Regions from separate parts of the Micromonospora sp. NPDC049645 genome, predicted to be linked through region 3. Evidence: riboswitches for the same ligand, from Rfam matches in the RefSeq annotation. Region 3 holds a riboswitch; each other region holds the start of a gene.
What was found. A riboswitch is a leader RNA that binds a small molecule or an ion and turns the genes downstream of it on or off. The one in region 3 is predicted to bind cobalamin.

Region 1 (4,005 bases), on a different contig from region 3:
CCTCAACCCGCTCGCGCAGTGCTGAACCGCAGTTGCCAGCGCCCGCCCTGGGCGGTGAGCCGGACGACCGCCAACGGCTCCACGTCCACCCGCCGGTAGGTCGCCGTCGGCAGATCGAGGGCATGGACCACCGCCACCCGGATCACCAGTGGGTGGGTGACCGCGACGATCCGTTGACCGACCCCGCGCTGGTCGTCCAACCAGCGACCCACCCGAGCCCGCACCGCACCGACGGACTCACCACCGTGCGGCGCGCAGTCCGGCGCGGACAGCCAGTCGTGCAATGCCCGTGGCTGCGTGACGGCTACCTCATCGAGCGACCGGCCGGCCCAGTCGCCGTAGTCGCAGTCGGCCAACGCCACCTCGACGCTCGGCAGCAGACCGAGGGCGTCCGCGGTCTGTCGGGCCGCTGCGGCCGGGCTGGACAGGCAGACGTCGTGCGCGCCGAGAGGTCCACGCCGCTCCGCGCCCGTGCGGGCGAGGGCGGCACGCCGGCCACCCTCGTCCAGGCTGTCGTCGCTCGTGCCGAAATGGGCCCGGCGCAGGGCGGTGGTGTGAGCGTGGGCGACCAGCTGGAGGCTGGTGCCGGTCACGTGCCCGGCAGCGCGGTGGCGGCCCGGCGACGCCGCTCGTGGTGCATCAGGGCCGCGAACAGCAGACCGATGCCCGTCCAGAGCACGACCTGCGTGCCGAGTGAGGCCAGCCGGAAGTTCCACAGCAGGGTCGCCGGAAAGTCGGCGGGGACCTCCTGAAAGGAGGGCATCACCACGTACGACACTGCCGTGACCAGCAGGAACCCACCCACCGCCGCAGCGGCGCGCAGCCACGGCGGCGCCTGGGCGCCGACCGACCGGTAGCCCAGCGTGCCGGCCCACACGGCCACCAGGCCGAGCACCACCATCAGCAGGTAGGTGACGGTCCGCTGGTTGATGGTGGCCGGATCGCCGACCGCCGGCGGGTTCGCCGGGTACTTGAGAAACGGCACGATCACCGCGCCGAGCAGCGCCGCGCCGGCCAGCAGCAGACCGGCCCGCCCGTCGTCGTCACCACGCCGCCGACGGGACAGCAGAACGTACGCCGTGGCCAGCAGGCCACCCATCGCGGCGCCGAACAGGCTGGTGGCCAGGAACAGGCCGCCACGCTGGCCGGTCCGACTGACCAGGGCGTCCTCGTGATCGTGCGCGCCGGCGGCGGGCTCGGCGTGCGTCGCCGCGTCCTCGATGGCGATGGCCGCCTCGACGTGCGGCTCACCGGCGACGTACGCGAACGCGCCGGCGAGCAGGCCGGCGATCAGGCCGGCGAGCAGCCCACGGACGAGGACGGCGACGAACGGGGGAGCGCTTGTGGTGTTCAGTGGCACGGGACACCGAGCAGGTGCCGACCGTCGTGCATCAGCTCGTGCAGGTACATCCCGCTGCGCGACACCGCACCCTGGTCGAAGGCGACGAGGTACGTCAGCAGGGCGAGCACGGCGACGGTCGCCAGGACGGTCCACAGCAGACGGGTGGTGCCAGCGGGGTGCACCACCGGCTGGCTGGAAGCGGAGCTAGACATGAATACACGAACCTCCCCAGGGATGACGCGTCCCCATCGCAAGGCTGCGGACGACCGAGCGTCCTGGCTCGCGGCCCCCATTGAGGTGGGAACCGCTCACAGTGGCGCGACCGCGCCGGAATCACACCGGCTTCCCTCGCGTCGCCGCAGATAGTGGGTCGACGGTATCGGTGCCGCCTCGGACGGTCAACCCTGGGTCCCGTACTCCGTGGGCGTCCGCCCGGCGCTGGGCCAGCCCCGCAGCTGCCGGCGGATTCGTCAGACCAAAGGGATGACCTGGGCGATGGCCGGCTTTGGCGGTGCCGTCGGCAGCGGAAAGTTCCCTCTCGACAACCGTGAATTCATGAAGATTCGATGCTTTGCCCGCGGCGGGCGCGCGTTCCTTGAGCTGCCACTGGCCTGTTACCGCTAACATGGTCAACCTGCGGGTTTGGCTCTGTGGGCCCGGGTCGACGTCGTCGGTCGGCCCGGTGCCGGGCGGGGTGTGGGGTGGACGTGAAGCGCCAGGACGGGGGTCCGGTGACGGCTGGCGGAGCCGCGCGACGAGCGGGGATCATCGACGCGCACCATCACCTCTGGGTCCGGGCGCGGCACCCGCAGCCCTGGATCGACCCGCACACCATGGCCGCGATCGACGACGACTTCACGCCCGTCGAACTCGCCCCGGCGGCCCGGGTCGCCGGGGTCACCCAGACGGTGGTCGTACAGTCCGTCGCGGTGCGGTCGGAGACGCCCGAGCTGCTCGGCGTCGCGGCTGACGATCCACTCATCGCCGGGGTCGTCGGCTGGGTCGACCTCACCGCCGACGAGGTCGGCCGTCGCCTCGACCGGCTGAGGGCGGCGCGCGGCGGGGAGCGGTTGGTCGGGATCCGCCACCTGGTGCAGTCCGAGCCCGACCCGACGTATCTCGACCGCCCCGACGTGCGGCGGGGCATCGCCGCCGTGGGGGCCGCTGGTCTCGCCTTCGACCTGCTGGTGCGCCCCCGTCAGCTGCCGGCGGCCATCCGGCTCGTCCGCGACCTCCCCGAGGTGCGGTTCGTTCTCGACCACCTCGGCAAGCCTCCGCTCGGGCGCGCCGACCTCGGCGACTGGCCCAGCGACCTCCGGGCGCTCGCGGCCGAGCCCAACACGACGGCGAAGCTCTCCGGTCTGGTGACCGAGGTGGACGGCGGGTTCTGGACGACGGCCGACCTGCGGCCCGCCGTCGAGCACGCGCTCGACGTGTTCGGCCCGGACCGGCTGATGTTCGGCTCGGACTGGCCGGTCTGCCTGCTCGCCACCTCGTACGTTCGCTGGGTCACCGTCCTGGATGGCCTGCTGGGGTCGTTGAGCGACCACGAGCGTGCGGCGATCTGGCGGCAGACCGCAGGCAGGGTGTACCGGCTGACCGCGTCGTGACGCCGCGAGGGCTTCCGACCTGATGACATAGCATGTTATCGATAACATGCGATGGGCTGCGGTGGGTGTTCGCTGGTCGGACGGATGCCGGGGCGTGCGCGGGTAACGATGACAAAACATGGTCGCAAGTCCTTGGCAACATACGTGAATGCGTGGCAAGGTAACGCCTGATCGTGGGAAACATCCGACCTATATCTGGTGGGCCGCGCGGGCACGACGCCGCCCTTCCCGTCGAGTGGGTCCGGTTGCTCGCAGGTGCTTGGCTCGTCGGCGGGTCCCCGTCGCGTGTCGGCGCCACGCTTGGGGAGGTCAGGTCCGACGATGAGTACCGTCGAGGCAACCGCCGGCACGCAACGCGGCGAACTCAGCGACTGGTTCCGGGAACGGATCTCCCATGCCGTCTCCGAGCTGACCGCCGCGACCGCGCTCGTCGTCCTGTTCATCGCGTTGACCTTCGCCAGTCCGTATTTCCTCACCGCGGACAACCTGTTCAACATCGGGGCGCAGACCGCGGTGATCGCCATCATCGCCACGGCGCAGACGATGGTCATCATCACCAAGGGCATCGACCTGTCGGTGGGGTCGGTCGCCGCGCTCGCCGGCGTCGTCGGAGCGATGGTCGTGCGTGACCTCGGCTTCCCGCTCTGGGCGGCCACGGTGGTCGCGATCGGCGTCGGCGCGTTGGCCGGGCTGCTGAACGGTCTGCTGGTGACCGTGGCCCGGATACCGCCGTTCATCGCGACGCTGGGAACGATGTCCGTGGGCCGCGGGCTCGTCTTCATCATCACCGGAGCGGTCGGCGTCTACGGACTGCCCCGATCCTTCCAACTGCTCGGCAACGGGGAGATCATCGGCATCCCGTTCGCCGTGGTGATCACCGTCCTCGTCGCCGTCGGGGTGGCCTTCCTGCTCTCCCAGACCCGTTTCGGTCAGTACACCTACGCGATGGGCTCCAATCTGGAGGCCGCCCGCCGCTCCGGCATCCGGGTCGGGCGTCACCTGACCGGGGTGTACGTGCTGGCCGGTGTGCTGGTCGGGCTGGGCGGGATGATC
Region 2 (4,005 bases), on a different contig from region 3:
CGCCCGGTGGACGTGGCGGTGACCGGCGAGGTGGCGGCGGTCGCCGAGGAGGTGCTCGCGCGACTGGGCGCCGCCGCCCGCAGGGGGCCCGCGGGCGGCGGGGCCGGCGGCTGGCGTACGCCGGAGCTGGCGCAACGGATCCGCGACCACGGCCGGTGGCGGACGGTCCCGTACCGGGACGAGAGCGCCCCGGCGCGGGCCGACGCCCCGGCGAGAATCGACCCGAGGACGCTCTCCGCCGCATTGGACGACCTGCTGCCGCCCGACCGGACGGTGGCGGTCGACTCCGGCAACTTCATGGGCTACCCGTCGATGTGGCTCGACGTGCCGGACGTGGCCGGATTCTGCTTCACGCAGGCGTTCCAGTCGGTCGGGCTCGGCCTGGCCAGTGCGCTCGGCGCGGCGGTGGCCCGGCCGGACCGGCTCACCGTCGCCGCGCTCGGCGACGGTGGCTTCGTCATGTCCGCGACCGAGCTGGTCACCGCCGTCCGCCTGGCGCTACCCCTGCTCGTGGTGATCTACGACGACGCGGCGTACGGCGCCGAGGTGCACCACTTCGGCCCGGACGGGCACCCGTTGGAGACGGTCACCTTCCCCGAGACCGACCTGGCCGCCATCGCCCGTGGTTACGGCTGCGACGGGGTGACCGTGCGGACCGTGGACGATCTCGGACCGCTACGCACGTGGCTCGCGGGACCCCGGACGCGGCCGATGGTGGTCGACGCCAAGGTGTCCGCCGCGCGCGGCTCGTGGTGGCTTGAGGAGGCGTTCCGTGGCCACTGAACTCCGCCGACGGGTACGGTCCGCCGGCTGCGCCGCGCCAGTCACCCGGTCACCCGGTCACCCGGTTGTCCACCGATCGTGGTGGATCACCGACGACAGCGGGCGTCGCTGGCGCCAGCCGTGCCGTTCCAGGTCCGGCGTCTGCTCCAGATGGGTGACCGGGCCGACGCAGAGCCACGCCACGGGGCGGATGCTGGCCGGGATGGCGAGCAGGTCGCGTAGGAACGGCTCCCGGTAGAACGAGACCCAACCAACGCCGAGCTGCTCGGCGGTCGCGGCCAGCCACAGGTTCTGGATCGCCAGACAGACCGAGTAGAGGCCGGCGTCGGCGATCGCGTGACGGCCGAGCACGGCCGGTCCGCCCCGCTCGGGGTCGTAGGTGACCACGACCGACACCGTCGACTCGCGTACACCATCGATCTTGATCCGGGCGAAGCGCTCCGCCGCCGCGGCGTCGAGGGTGGCCGCGAAGGTGTCTCTCTCCTGTTCCACGTGCCGGTGGAACTCCTGCCGCAGCTGCGGATCGCGGACCAGGATGAAGTCCCAGGGCTGGGAGAGACCGACGCTCGGCGCGGCGTGCGCCGCCGTGAGGATCCTCTGCAACGTCTCGTCGGGGATCGGCGCCCCGGTGAACTGGGCCCGTACGTCCCGGCGGCGGTGGATGGTCTCGTAGAGTCCGGTGTTCAAGGCAGGCTCCCGCTGCGCTCGTGCCCCTCACGGGGCCCATGACGCGAGGCCGGTCTTCGGACTCCCGGATCTACGCTGGTCACCCGCCTTCCCAGCCCCTCAGGGCCAGTGGCTGCGTCTGGTACGCGTGGGTGGCAGCTCCCCGGTCACCGCGGCGGGCCCGTGCCGGATTCACACCGGCTTCCCGATTCTCCCCACTCGCGCGGGGCACCTCGCAACGTTTGTGCCACCGCAGACCATAGCGGCCCCGGACGAACCCGGGACGACGTGGCGACCGGCAGCAGCAGGGTAGACGTTGTCTACTCACCTCTGGTAGACAGCGTCTGTGCACGCTGACGAGGGTCTCCGCGAACGCCTCATCCGGGTCGGTGGCGAACTGCTCGACAACGAGGGTCCGTCCCGGGTGTCGCTGCGAGAGATCGCCCGACACGCCGGCGTCTCGCACGGCGCGCCGCGCCGCTACTTTCCCACCCACCTGGAGTTGCTGTCGGCGATCGCCCGCGACGGCTTCACCGACCTCGCCGCCCGGGCGAACTCCACCCTGACCGGGACGACTGGCGACCACCCACGCGCCCGGCTTGCCGCGCTCGCCCGGGTTTACCTCGACTTCGCCGCCACCCGCCGCGGCCGATACGAGCTGATGTTTCGCCACGACCTGCTGGAGAGCGGCCACCTGGGACTGCGCGAGCTCAGCCTGCCGCTGTTCCGCCTCCTCACCGACCTGGTCGCGCAGGCCCGGCCCGAGCCCGAGCCACCAGCCGAGGTCGTCGCCGCAGCACTCTGGGCCAACCTGCACGGCCTCGCCCAACTGTGGAACTGGGGCAGTCTCACCCTCGCAACCGGCGCCACCGATCCCGACGTCCTCCTCGACGCCACCCTCACCGCCCACCTTGGACCCGCCGCATGACCGAGACCCCACCCCTGTACGCAGTGGCCCAGCGCACCATCGGCCGATACCTCCGCCACTCCTGGCGTCCCACCGTCACCGGCCTCGGTCACCTCCCCGAATCCGGAGGCGCGATCCTGGCCGCCAACCACCTGTCGATCGCCGACCAGTTGTTCCTCGGAATCCTGACCCCCCGACACGTCGCCTTCTGGGCCAAGGCCGAGTACTTCCGCTCTCCGGGGCCCCTCGGTCACCTCACCCGGCGGGCGGTCACCGGCCTGGGCGCCATTCCGGTCGAGCGGGGCGGCGGCCGCGCGGTCCTCTCGGCGTTCGACGCCGCCATCCCCGTACTCCGCTCCGGCGGCCTGGTCGCCATCTTCCCCGAGGGCACGCGTTCTCCCGACGGCCGCCTCTACCGTGGTCGCACCGGCACGGTCCGCCTCGCCCACCAGGCCGGCGTCCCGATCATTCCGGTCGGCATCCGCGGCACCGACCGCGTACGTCCGCCCGGTGCCCGCCTTCCCCGACGCCACCCGATCAGCATCACCTTCGGGCCGGCGATCCCGGTGCGGATCGACGCGCCCGCGGACGTCCGCCGCCTCACCGACACCCTGATGGCCACCATCCAGTCCCTCAGCGGCCAGGAGTACGTGCCGCGCTACGCCCGGACCTGACCGCGACACGTCTGCCGGCCGAGGCAGGCGAGCCGCCACCGACCTGCGTCGCTGGAGGTTGGACGCAGTCGTTCGACAGCTGACGGACCCGTCAACTCAACGTGTGGGTCACGTCGTCGACGTCGAAGGCCGTGACGCCGTTGCCGGCCGTCTCGCTGGCCAAGAAGCTGATCGTGGCGGTGCGCTCGGTCGTCGCCGTCCCCGTCGACATGGCGTACTGCCGCCACTGCGACCCACCGTCGAAGGCCAGCGAGAACCTCGTCTTCGGGGGGATCCCGGTGACCGCCAGCCCGACGTTCAGGTAGTCGCCACGGCTGGTCTCGCTGGTGGTCGTCCGGACCCAGAAGCGGACCGTCAGGTCGCAGTTGGCGGGCACGGTGACGGTGGTGCGCAGCAGGTCGCTACGCGTCACGTCCAGCCCGGCGAAGGTGGCGTACGCACGGCCGGTGTGTGCGGGCCGGGTCGTGTCGCCCAACACGACGATGCGGGGGCCGGCGGTCCAGCCGGTGGTGCCGCGCTCGAACCCGGGGTTGGGGTGGATCTGCCCGGAGCAGGGTGCGTCGGCGGCCGGCCGGGCGTGGGACGCGCTGCCCGTGGCCAGGAGTAGCAGGGCGGCTGCCGAGGCGGCGGTGACGAGGGCCTTCATCAGTTCTCCCCGTGTCGATACATTCGGATCAGTCGATTGATTCGACCTTCCGTGATGGGCCTCGGCACGTCAAGCCCTTCCCAGCGTCGGCATCGCACGGCCGGCCGACGCTGGTCGCCGACGAAGCGGCGCGGGCCGGTCCGAACCGGGGACGGGCCCGCGCGACGACGGTGGTCGGTGGGTGCCCGCGCTAGCGGCGGCGGCGGGAGTCGGCCTCGGCGTCGAGCAGGTCGTTGAGCGTCAACGCAGAGTTGATCAACGACAGGTGGCTGAACGCCTGGGGGTAGTTGCCGATCTGCTCCCCGGTCGCCGCGATCTCCTCGGCGTAG
Region 3 (4,005 bases):
CCGCGACCACCGCGTCGACCGCGTCCACGGCCCAGTCCAGGGTCTCCATGCCGACGACCAACCGCCGGGCGACGGCCTCGATGAGGTCGATCGCGTCGGCGGCGGTGCCGGCCGGACCGTCCGCCACGTCGGTCAACGCCGTGGGCAGCGTCAGACGCTGACCCGGCGCCGCGAGCAGTTCCTGCTCGTCGAGCCCGTAGGCGACGGCGAGGGCCTGCCGCAGGCCGGGCAGGGCGCGGGCGCCACCCCAGATCTGCGGGGCGCGCAGCACCGCGAGGACCAGGTTGACCCGGGGCTCACCGGTGGGCGCGTCGGCGAGGATGTGCAGACCGTCGCGGATCTGCACGTCCTTGACCTCGCAGAGGTACCCGTCGAGGTGCAGCACGAAGTCGTCGAAGTCGTCCGCGTCGGGCATCGCCTCGGCGTGCAGGTCGTGGTGCAACTCGGCCGCGCGCACCAGGTCCCAAATCTGGGCCCGCACGGTGGGCACCTTGGCCGGGTCGAGCGCCTGCACGGTGGCGTACTCGTCCAGCAGCTGCTCCAGTTTGGCCAGGTCGCCGTAGGTCTCGGCGCGGGCCATCGGCGGGACCAGGTGGTCGATGACCACTGCGTGCGCCCGCCGCTTGGCCTGGGTGCCCTCACCGGGGTCGTTGACGATGAACGGGTAGACCAGCGGCAGGTCGCCGAGGACCGCGTCGGGCGCGCAGTCGGCGGCCAGGCCGAGACCCTTGCCGGGCAGCCACTCCAGGGTGCCGTGCTTGCCCAGGTGCACCACGGCGTCCGCGCCGAAGCCGCCGTCCGCGACGGGAGCGCTCAACCAGCGGTACGCGGCCAGGTAGTGATGGCTGGGCGGCAGGTCCGGGTCGTGGTAGATGGCGATCGGGTTCTCCCCGAAACCGCGGGGTGGCTGGATCAGCAGCACCACGTTGCCGAAGCGCAGCCCGGCGAGCACGATGTCCCCGCCGTCGGTGTACAGCTCGCCGGGCGGTTCACCCCAGTGCTGCCGCATCCGCTCGCGCAGCTCGGCCGGGATCTGGTCGAACCAGCGCCGGTACGTCTGCCCCGGTATCCGGGCCTCGGCCGCGGCCAACTGCTCCGGGGTGAGCCACTCCACATCGTGACCACCGGCGGCGATCAGCGCGTGGATCAGCGCGTCCCCGTCGGCGGGTGGCGGCGCGTCGCCCAGGTCGTAGCCCTCCTCGGCCAGCGCGGCGAACAACCGGACCGCCGAGACCGGGGTGTCCAACCCCACGGCGTTGCCGACCCGGGAGTGCTTGGTCGGGTACGAGCTGAGCACCACGGCGATCCGCTTGTCGGGGTTGGGCACATACCGCAGCCGGGCGTGGCGCACCGCGATCCCGGCGACCCGGGCGGCCCGCTCGGGGTCGGCGGCGTAGATCGAGAGGCCGTCCGCGTCGATCTGCTTGAACGAGAACGGCACGGTGATGATCCGGCCGTCGAACTCGGGGATGGCCACCTGCATCGCCGCGTCCAACGGGGACAGTCCGGCGTCGCTGTCGGCCCACTGCGCGCGGGTGCTGGTCAGGCAGAGCGCCTGGATGATCGGCACCTCCAGGGCGGCCAGGGCGCCGACGTCCCAGGCGTCCTCGTCGCCGCCCCCGGAGGCGTCCGCGGCGACCGCGCCGCCGGCCGCGAGCACGGTGACCAGCAGGGCGTCGCAGCGGCTGAAGAGTTCGAGCGGGCCGGCGTGGCCGGTCAGCCCCCGCAGCGAGCCGCAGAAGATCGGCAGGGGGTTGCCGCCGGCCGCCCGTACCGCCTCGGCCAGCACGTCGACGAACCCGGTGTTACCGGCGAGGGCGTGCGCCCGGTAGAACACGATCCCCACGGTGGGCTGATCCGGATTCGTGACGTGCTCACCGTGCAGGCCGTACGCCGGGGTGGCTGAGGGCGGGGCGAAGCCCTCGCCGGTGAGCAGCACCGTGTCGGAGAGGAAACGGGCCAGCTGCCCGAGGTTATCCGGCCCACCCTCCACCAGGTACGCGAGCGCCTGGGTGACGACCCCGGACGGCACGGTGGAGATGGCCATCAGCTCGGCGTCGGGCAGCGCCTCGCCGCCGAGCACGACCGTCGGCACACCGGCGGCGAGCACCGCGTCGAGACCGTCGGGCCACGCCTGCCGACCGCCGAGCAGGCGTACGACGACGAGGGCGACCCCGTCGAGCAGGGCCGGCACCTCGTCGGCGGCGACCCGTGCGGGGTTGGCCAACCGGTAGTCGGCGTCGCTGGCGCGGGCCGCCAGCAGGTCGGTGTCGGCGGTGGAGAGCAGCAGAATGCGCACGGCAGGCTCCGGAAAGTGACGCCCCGAACCCTCACGGGTGACCGGAACGATGCGGGTGGGTAATGCGTCAGCCGGTACGACGGCCCGGGTGGACGACACACCGACGCGGGCGTCGGGGTCGGTCAGCGGCGGGCGCCCGGCTCAGTGGTGCCGGTGGCCGGTGTCCTCGGAGCGCACTGCCTGGAGCGCAAAACGACGATGTTCGTCGATGAATGAGACGCCGTGCGTCATCGGGTCCTCCTCGGGTGTCCACGCCCTGGGGTACGTCCCGACGGCCGAAGTATCCTGGCTTCCGGATCGACGCTCTCCCCCGGCCTTCCAACCGCAGACACACGGCCGTGACTCACGAGGGGGGATCGCTCCCCGGTGACAGTGGCGGGACCGCGTCGGAATTGCACCGACTTCCTTCACTGCCGTCAGGCCGCGAATGCTGCCACATCGGCGCGCCGCCGGTCAACGCAGGCCCCGGCGTCACCTACCCGCGATCACGAGATTGACCTGCGGAAATATCGGCGCGCAAGGGTTGTCTCATCGCCCCGACGGCAGGGCTCCGCCCTGGGTTACTCCTCAAGGCGTCGCGGCCGGCGGGTCAGTGACAGCCAGCCGAGGAAGCGCGCGTGCAGCACGGCAAGGTCGGGGCGACCGCCGAGTTCGTACAAGTCGTGGATGGCCTCGTTCATGCAGGACGTCAGGTACAGGGCCAGCGCCAGCGAGTGGCCGTAGAACTCGGCGACGAGATCGAGTTGCGCGCGGGAGCACGGCCACGCGGCGGCGCAGTTGCGGCACAACCAGGCGGGACGCATGGGTAGGTGCGGTCGGGACCGAAGACTCACACCATGAGCCTGCTCACCGCAACCGCCGCTATCCATCACAGGCCGTGATCCCTCGACGGATGACTTTCTTCCGCTCCCCGGATGACCTCCCGCTGCGGCCATCCGGTCAGTGGATAAGCTGGCCCTCACACTTGAGCGGGAAGGGAGCCATCCGTGAGCGTCCGGACAACTGCCGCGCTTACCATCTCCGACCTGCTGTGGGACCGCACCGACATGCTCGACGCCTTGGCCGCCCGCGATGTCGCGCAGGTATTCCGCCTCGTCCAGCGAGCCACCCACGTCAGCCAAACCACCCTGGGTGTCGCCACCGGGCTCAGCCAGGCGCAGGTCAGCGAAATCACCAGCGGTGCTCGCCGGGTCAGCAGCATCGACGTCCTCGCCCGCATCTGCACCGGCCTGTCCATGCCACGCCACGCCCGGATGACGTTCCTGCTCGGCGAACGCGACCAGACACCGACCGAACGGGACGCCAGTGGCCCGCAGGTCACGAAGGTTCTGCGGGACAGGCGCGCCGATGTCACCGCGATCTATTCCAGCCGGTCAGCTTTCGTGGCGGACCTGCCGCCGCACGTCCTCTTCGACCATGCCACGGACATCCGGGCGTCCGGCCTGTCGCTCAACCTCATTTGTCAGCAGTACGCCGACAACCACCTCCTGAAGCTCCTCGCCGCCGGCACCCGCCTCCGGTGCCTGTTCCTCGATCCCGCCGGTGCGGCAATCAGGCGGCAGGAGCGTGAGGACGACTACCCGGACGGACAACTCAGCGCGCTCACCGAACTCAACATCCAGAACCTGACCCGCCGCATTCGAGACCGACTCCCCGCCAGTGCCCGAGACAACCTCGCCATCGGGGTCTATGACGAGTCCATTCGC
Region 4 (4,005 bases), on a different contig from region 3:
GGTAGCGCGCGACCGAGTCGGGGCGCATCCGGGTGGAGTAGCCGGGCTGGCTCGGCAGGACGTAACCACTGCCCGAGCCGGTGTCCCGGATGACGCACGGGTCGGTGAAGTGCTCGTGCAGATGGTCGACGAACTCGGTGACCCGGTCGGTGAGATCCCCCGAGATCGAGACGTAGTCGAGCACCGACACGTGTTGCACCATCTCGCACAGCCCGACGCCGCCGGCGTGGGGGCAGACCGGGATGTCGAACTTCGCGGCGAGGAGCAGCACGGCGACGATCTCGTTGATGCTGGCCAACCTGCCGGTGTCCAGCTGGCAGAAGTCGATGGCGCCGGCCTGGAACAGCTGCTTGAACATCACCCGGTTGTGGCAGTGCTCCCCGGTGGCGACGCCGATGGGAGCGACGGCGCGGCGGACGGCCGCGTGGCCCAGGATGTCGTCGGGACTGGTCGGCTCCTCGATCCACAGTGGCGTGAACTGGGCCAGGGCCTTGACCCACTCGATGGCCTGACCGACGTCCCACACCTGGTTGGCGTCGATCATCAGGTTGCGATCCGGACCGAGGATCTCCCGCGCGATCCCGCAGCGGCGGATGTCGTCGTCGAGGTTGGCGCCCACCTTGAGCTTGACGTAGCCGTAGCCGGAGTCCACCGCCTCCTGGCACAGCCGGCGCAGCTTGTCGTCGCCGTAGCCGAGCCAGCCCGCCGAGGTGGTGTAGGCGGGGTAGCCGGTCCGGTCCAGCTCGGCGAGTCGGTCGGCCTTCGTGCTCTCCTTGGCGCGCAGGATGGCCAGCGCCTCGTCCCGGGTGAGCGCGTCGGACAGGTAGCGCAGGTCCGCGATGTCGACGAGTTGCTCCGGGGACATGTCGACGAGCAGCCGCCACAGCGGCTTGTCGGCGGCCCGCGCGACCAGGTCCCACGACGCGTTCAACACGGCCGCCAGCGACAGGTGGACCACGCCCTTCTCCGGGCCGAGCCACCGCAGTTGGGAGTCGGAGGTGAGCAGGCGGTAGAGGGCGCCCATGTCCGCCGCCATGGTCGCCACGTCCAGGCCCACGAGGCGCTGTGCCTGGTGGACCGCCGCCGCCACGACGATGTCGTTGCCTCGACCGATGGTGAAGGTCAGGCCGTGGCCCTCCAGCGGCGCGCCCACGCTGTCGACGCCGTCGGTGTGCAGGACGACGTAGGCCGCGGAGTAGTCGCCGTCCTTGTTCATCGCGTCGGAGCCGTCGGCGGTCAGGGAGGTGGGGAAGCGGACGTCCTGCACGGTGACAGCAGTGATCTGCGGCATGCGCTCCTCGCCCGGCTCGACCAAAGATCAGATGATCACTGGGAGTATACGGAGGGCCGCTTCGGCCCGTCAACGATGTCGATCACCACGGACCCATAGTCATATGATGTTTCTGGCACCGGGGTAATCCGCCTTGCCGGCCGTGGTGGCAATTGACCGGCCGAGTGCGCGGGAACGAGGTCGCCGAAGATTAGATGTTCTACGCGAGTAAGAGAGCATTGACGGTGGCATATGCGTCCGGTATGCGGTGCTGCCACCTCGATACGTCACATCTCTGTCCACTGTCCAAACCGGCCGGGAAGCCCGTCTCCGCGGCCCGGCCGCGGTCGGGTCGCGCCGGGTCGATGGCTCGGGTGATCGTCATCACCAACCGACCGCCGACACGCCCGAGACCGACATGTGGGGTGTGACAACGGCTGCGTCCCTATATATGGTGTCGAGCGCAGCTGGTTCGGCCGCTCATCCGGCGCGGTCGAGGCAACAGGGAACCCGGTGGAAATCCGGGACTGTCCCGCAGCGGTGAGTGGGAACGACCGCCGTCATCAGCACTGGGCCACCCCTCGGCCTGGGAAGCGACGGCCAGTAGGAGACCGGCGACCCCGGTCGTGCCCACGAGTCCGAAGACCTGCCAGCGCGCCGCGTACCCGCACCCGGGTGGGCGGCGGTCCGAAGCCGCGTGGGACGGCCGACGCCACCTGGACCCACGCCTGGCTGGCGTGGCGTCCGCCGGTGTCTGTCCCCTCGCGTCCGGACCACCAGGTCTCGAACTCCGAGGAGCGAGTGGTGACAGTCACCGAGGTAGTCCCGACCAGCGGCGACGCGGCCCTGCGGCGCACGCCGATGCAGGTCCGCAAGCGCGACGGCGACACCGAACCCGTGGACGTGAACAAGATCGTCCGGGCGGTCGAGCGGTGGGCCGACGACCTGACCGATGTCGACCCGATGCGGGTGGCCACCCGCACGATCAGCGGCCTGTACGACGGCGCGACGACGGCCGAGCTGGACCGGCTGTCCATCCAGACCGCGGCCGAGATGATCGGGGAGGAGCCCCAGTACTCGCGCCTCGCCGCGCGGCTGCTGGCCGGCTACGTCGACAAGGAGGTACGTCGACAGGGCACCACCTCGTTCAGCACGGCGATCCGGGTCGGTCACGCCGAGGGTCTGATCGGCGACGACACCGCCGCGTTCGTCGCCGCACACGCCGCGACGCTCGACGCCGCCGTCGACCCGGACGGCGACCGCCGGTTCGAGTACTTCGGCCTGCGCACGGTGTACGACCGCTACCTGCTGCGCCACCCCACCAGCCGACTGGTGCTGGAAACTCCGCAGTACTGGCTGCTGCGGGTGGCCTGCGGTCTGTCCCGGACGGCGGACGAGGCGGTCGACTTCTACCGGCTGATGTCCAGCCTCGCCTACCTGCCCAGCTCACCGACCTTGTTCAACTCCGGCACCCGGCACACCCAGATGTCGTCCTGCTACCTGGTCGACTCGCCGCGCGACGAACTGGACTCGATCTATGCGCGGTACGCCCAGGTCGCCAACCTGTCCAAGTTCGCCGGCGGCATCGGCATCGCCTACTCCCGGGTGCGCTCCCGGGGGGCGCTGATCCGGGGCACCAACGGGCAGTCCAACGGGATCGTGCCGTGGCTGCGGACGCTGGACGCGAGCGTCGCCGCGGTCAACCAGGGCGGCCGGCGCAAGGGCGCGGCCTGCGTCTACCTGGAGCCGTGGCACCCGGACATCGAGGAGTTCCTGCAACTGCGGGACAACACCGGCGAGGACGCCCGGCGCACCCACAACCTCAACCTGGCCAACTGGATTCCGGACGAGTTCATGCGCCGGGTCGAGGCCGACGAGATGTGGTCGCTGTTCGACCCGCACGCGGTGCCCGAACTACCCGACCTGTGGGGGGAGCGGTTCGACGCCGCGTACCGGGAGGCCGAGGCGCAGGGTCGCTACGTGCGGCAGGTCCCGGCCCGGGAGCTGTACGGGAAGATGATGCGGACCCTCGCCCAGACCGGCAACGGGTGGATGACCTTCAAGGACGCCGCCAACCGGCTCTGCAACCAGACCGCCGAGCCGGGCAACGTGGTGCACCTGTCCAACCTCTGCACCGAGATCATCGAGGTGTCCAGCGACGCCGAGACCGCCGTGTGCAACCTCGGTTCGGTGAACCTCGCCGCCCACCTCACCGACGGGGGAGTCGACTGGGAGCGGCTGCGCGCCACGGTGCGGACGGCGGTGACCTTCCTCGACCGGGTCATCGACATCAACTACTACCCGACCGCGCAGGCGGCGGCGAGCAACCCCCGCTGGCGGCCGGTCGGGCTCGGGCTGATGGGGCTCCAGGACGTCTTCTTCGCGCTGCGGCTGCCGTTCGACTCGCCAGCCGCCCGGGAGCTGTCCACCCGGATCAGCGAGGAGCTGTACCTGACCGCGCTGGAGACCTCCGCCGACCTGGCTCGCGACTTCGGGGCACACCCGGCGTACCCGCAGACCCGGGCCGCGCGGGGCCAGCTGCAACCCGACCTGTGGGGTGTCGAGGGTACGCAGACCGCGCGGTGGGACGCGCTGCGTGAGCGGGTCGAGGCGTACGGGCTGCGCAACTCCCTGCTGGTGGCGGTCGCGCCGACCGCGACCATCGCCTCGATCGCCGGGTGCTACGAGTGCATCGAGCCGCAGGTGTCCAACCTGTTCAAGCGCGAGACCCTGTC

Region 1: linked by a shared signal. The riboswitch ahead of AB0J33_RS25845 (CbtB domain-containing protein) and the one ahead of cobN (cobaltochelatase subunit CobN) in region 3 are both predicted to bind cobalamin.
Region 2: linked by a shared signal. The riboswitch ahead of bluB (5,6-dimethylbenzimidazole synthase) and the one ahead of cobN (cobaltochelatase subunit CobN) in region 3 are both predicted to bind cobalamin.
Region 4: linked by a shared signal. The riboswitch ahead of AB0J33_RS25880 (ribonucleoside-diphosphate reductase subunit alpha) and the one ahead of cobN (cobaltochelatase subunit CobN) in region 3 are both predicted to bind cobalamin.

What each region holds. Positions count from the first base shown of each region.
Region 1 is NZ_JBFAOI010000014.1:99,739-103,743, forward strand. It holds gene AB0J33_RS25835 (histidine phosphatase family protein) at 3-593, opposite strand; gene AB0J33_RS25840 (CbtA family protein) at 590-1,360, opposite strand; gene AB0J33_RS25845 (CbtB domain-containing protein) at 1,351-1,554, opposite strand; cobalamin riboswitch at 1,589-1,741, opposite strand; gene AB0J33_RS25850 (amidohydrolase family protein) at 2,074-2,952, shown strand; gene AB0J33_RS25855 (ABC transporter permease) at 3,274-4,005, shown strand, end outside.
Region 2 is NZ_JBFAOI010000010.1:36,247-40,251, reverse strand. It holds gene AB0J33_RS22035 (thiamine pyrophosphate-binding protein) at 1-783, shown strand, start outside; gene bluB (5,6-dimethylbenzimidazole synthase) at 841-1,470, opposite strand; cobalamin riboswitch at 1,500-1,700, opposite strand; gene AB0J33_RS22025 (TetR/AcrR family transcriptional regulator) at 1,796-2,377, shown strand; gene AB0J33_RS22020 (lysophospholipid acyltransferase family protein) at 2,374-3,030, shown strand; gene AB0J33_RS22015 (hypothetical protein) at 3,122-3,676, opposite strand; gene AB0J33_RS22010 (glycoside hydrolase family 15 protein) at 3,867-4,005, opposite strand, start outside.
Region 3 is NZ_JBFAOI010000005.1:258,942-262,946, reverse strand. It holds gene cobN (cobaltochelatase subunit CobN) at 1-2,299, opposite strand, end outside; cobalamin riboswitch at 2,578-2,707, opposite strand; gene AB0J33_RS14820 (hypothetical protein) at 2,860-3,132, opposite strand; gene AB0J33_RS14815 (DUF5919 domain-containing protein) at 3,286-4,005, shown strand, end outside.
Region 4 is NZ_JBFAOI010000014.1:106,838-110,842, forward strand. It holds gene AB0J33_RS25875 (L-fuconate dehydratase) at 1-1,291, opposite strand, end outside; cobalamin riboswitch at 1,722-1,939, shown strand; gene AB0J33_RS25880 (ribonucleoside-diphosphate reductase subunit alpha) at 2,132-4,005, shown strand, end outside.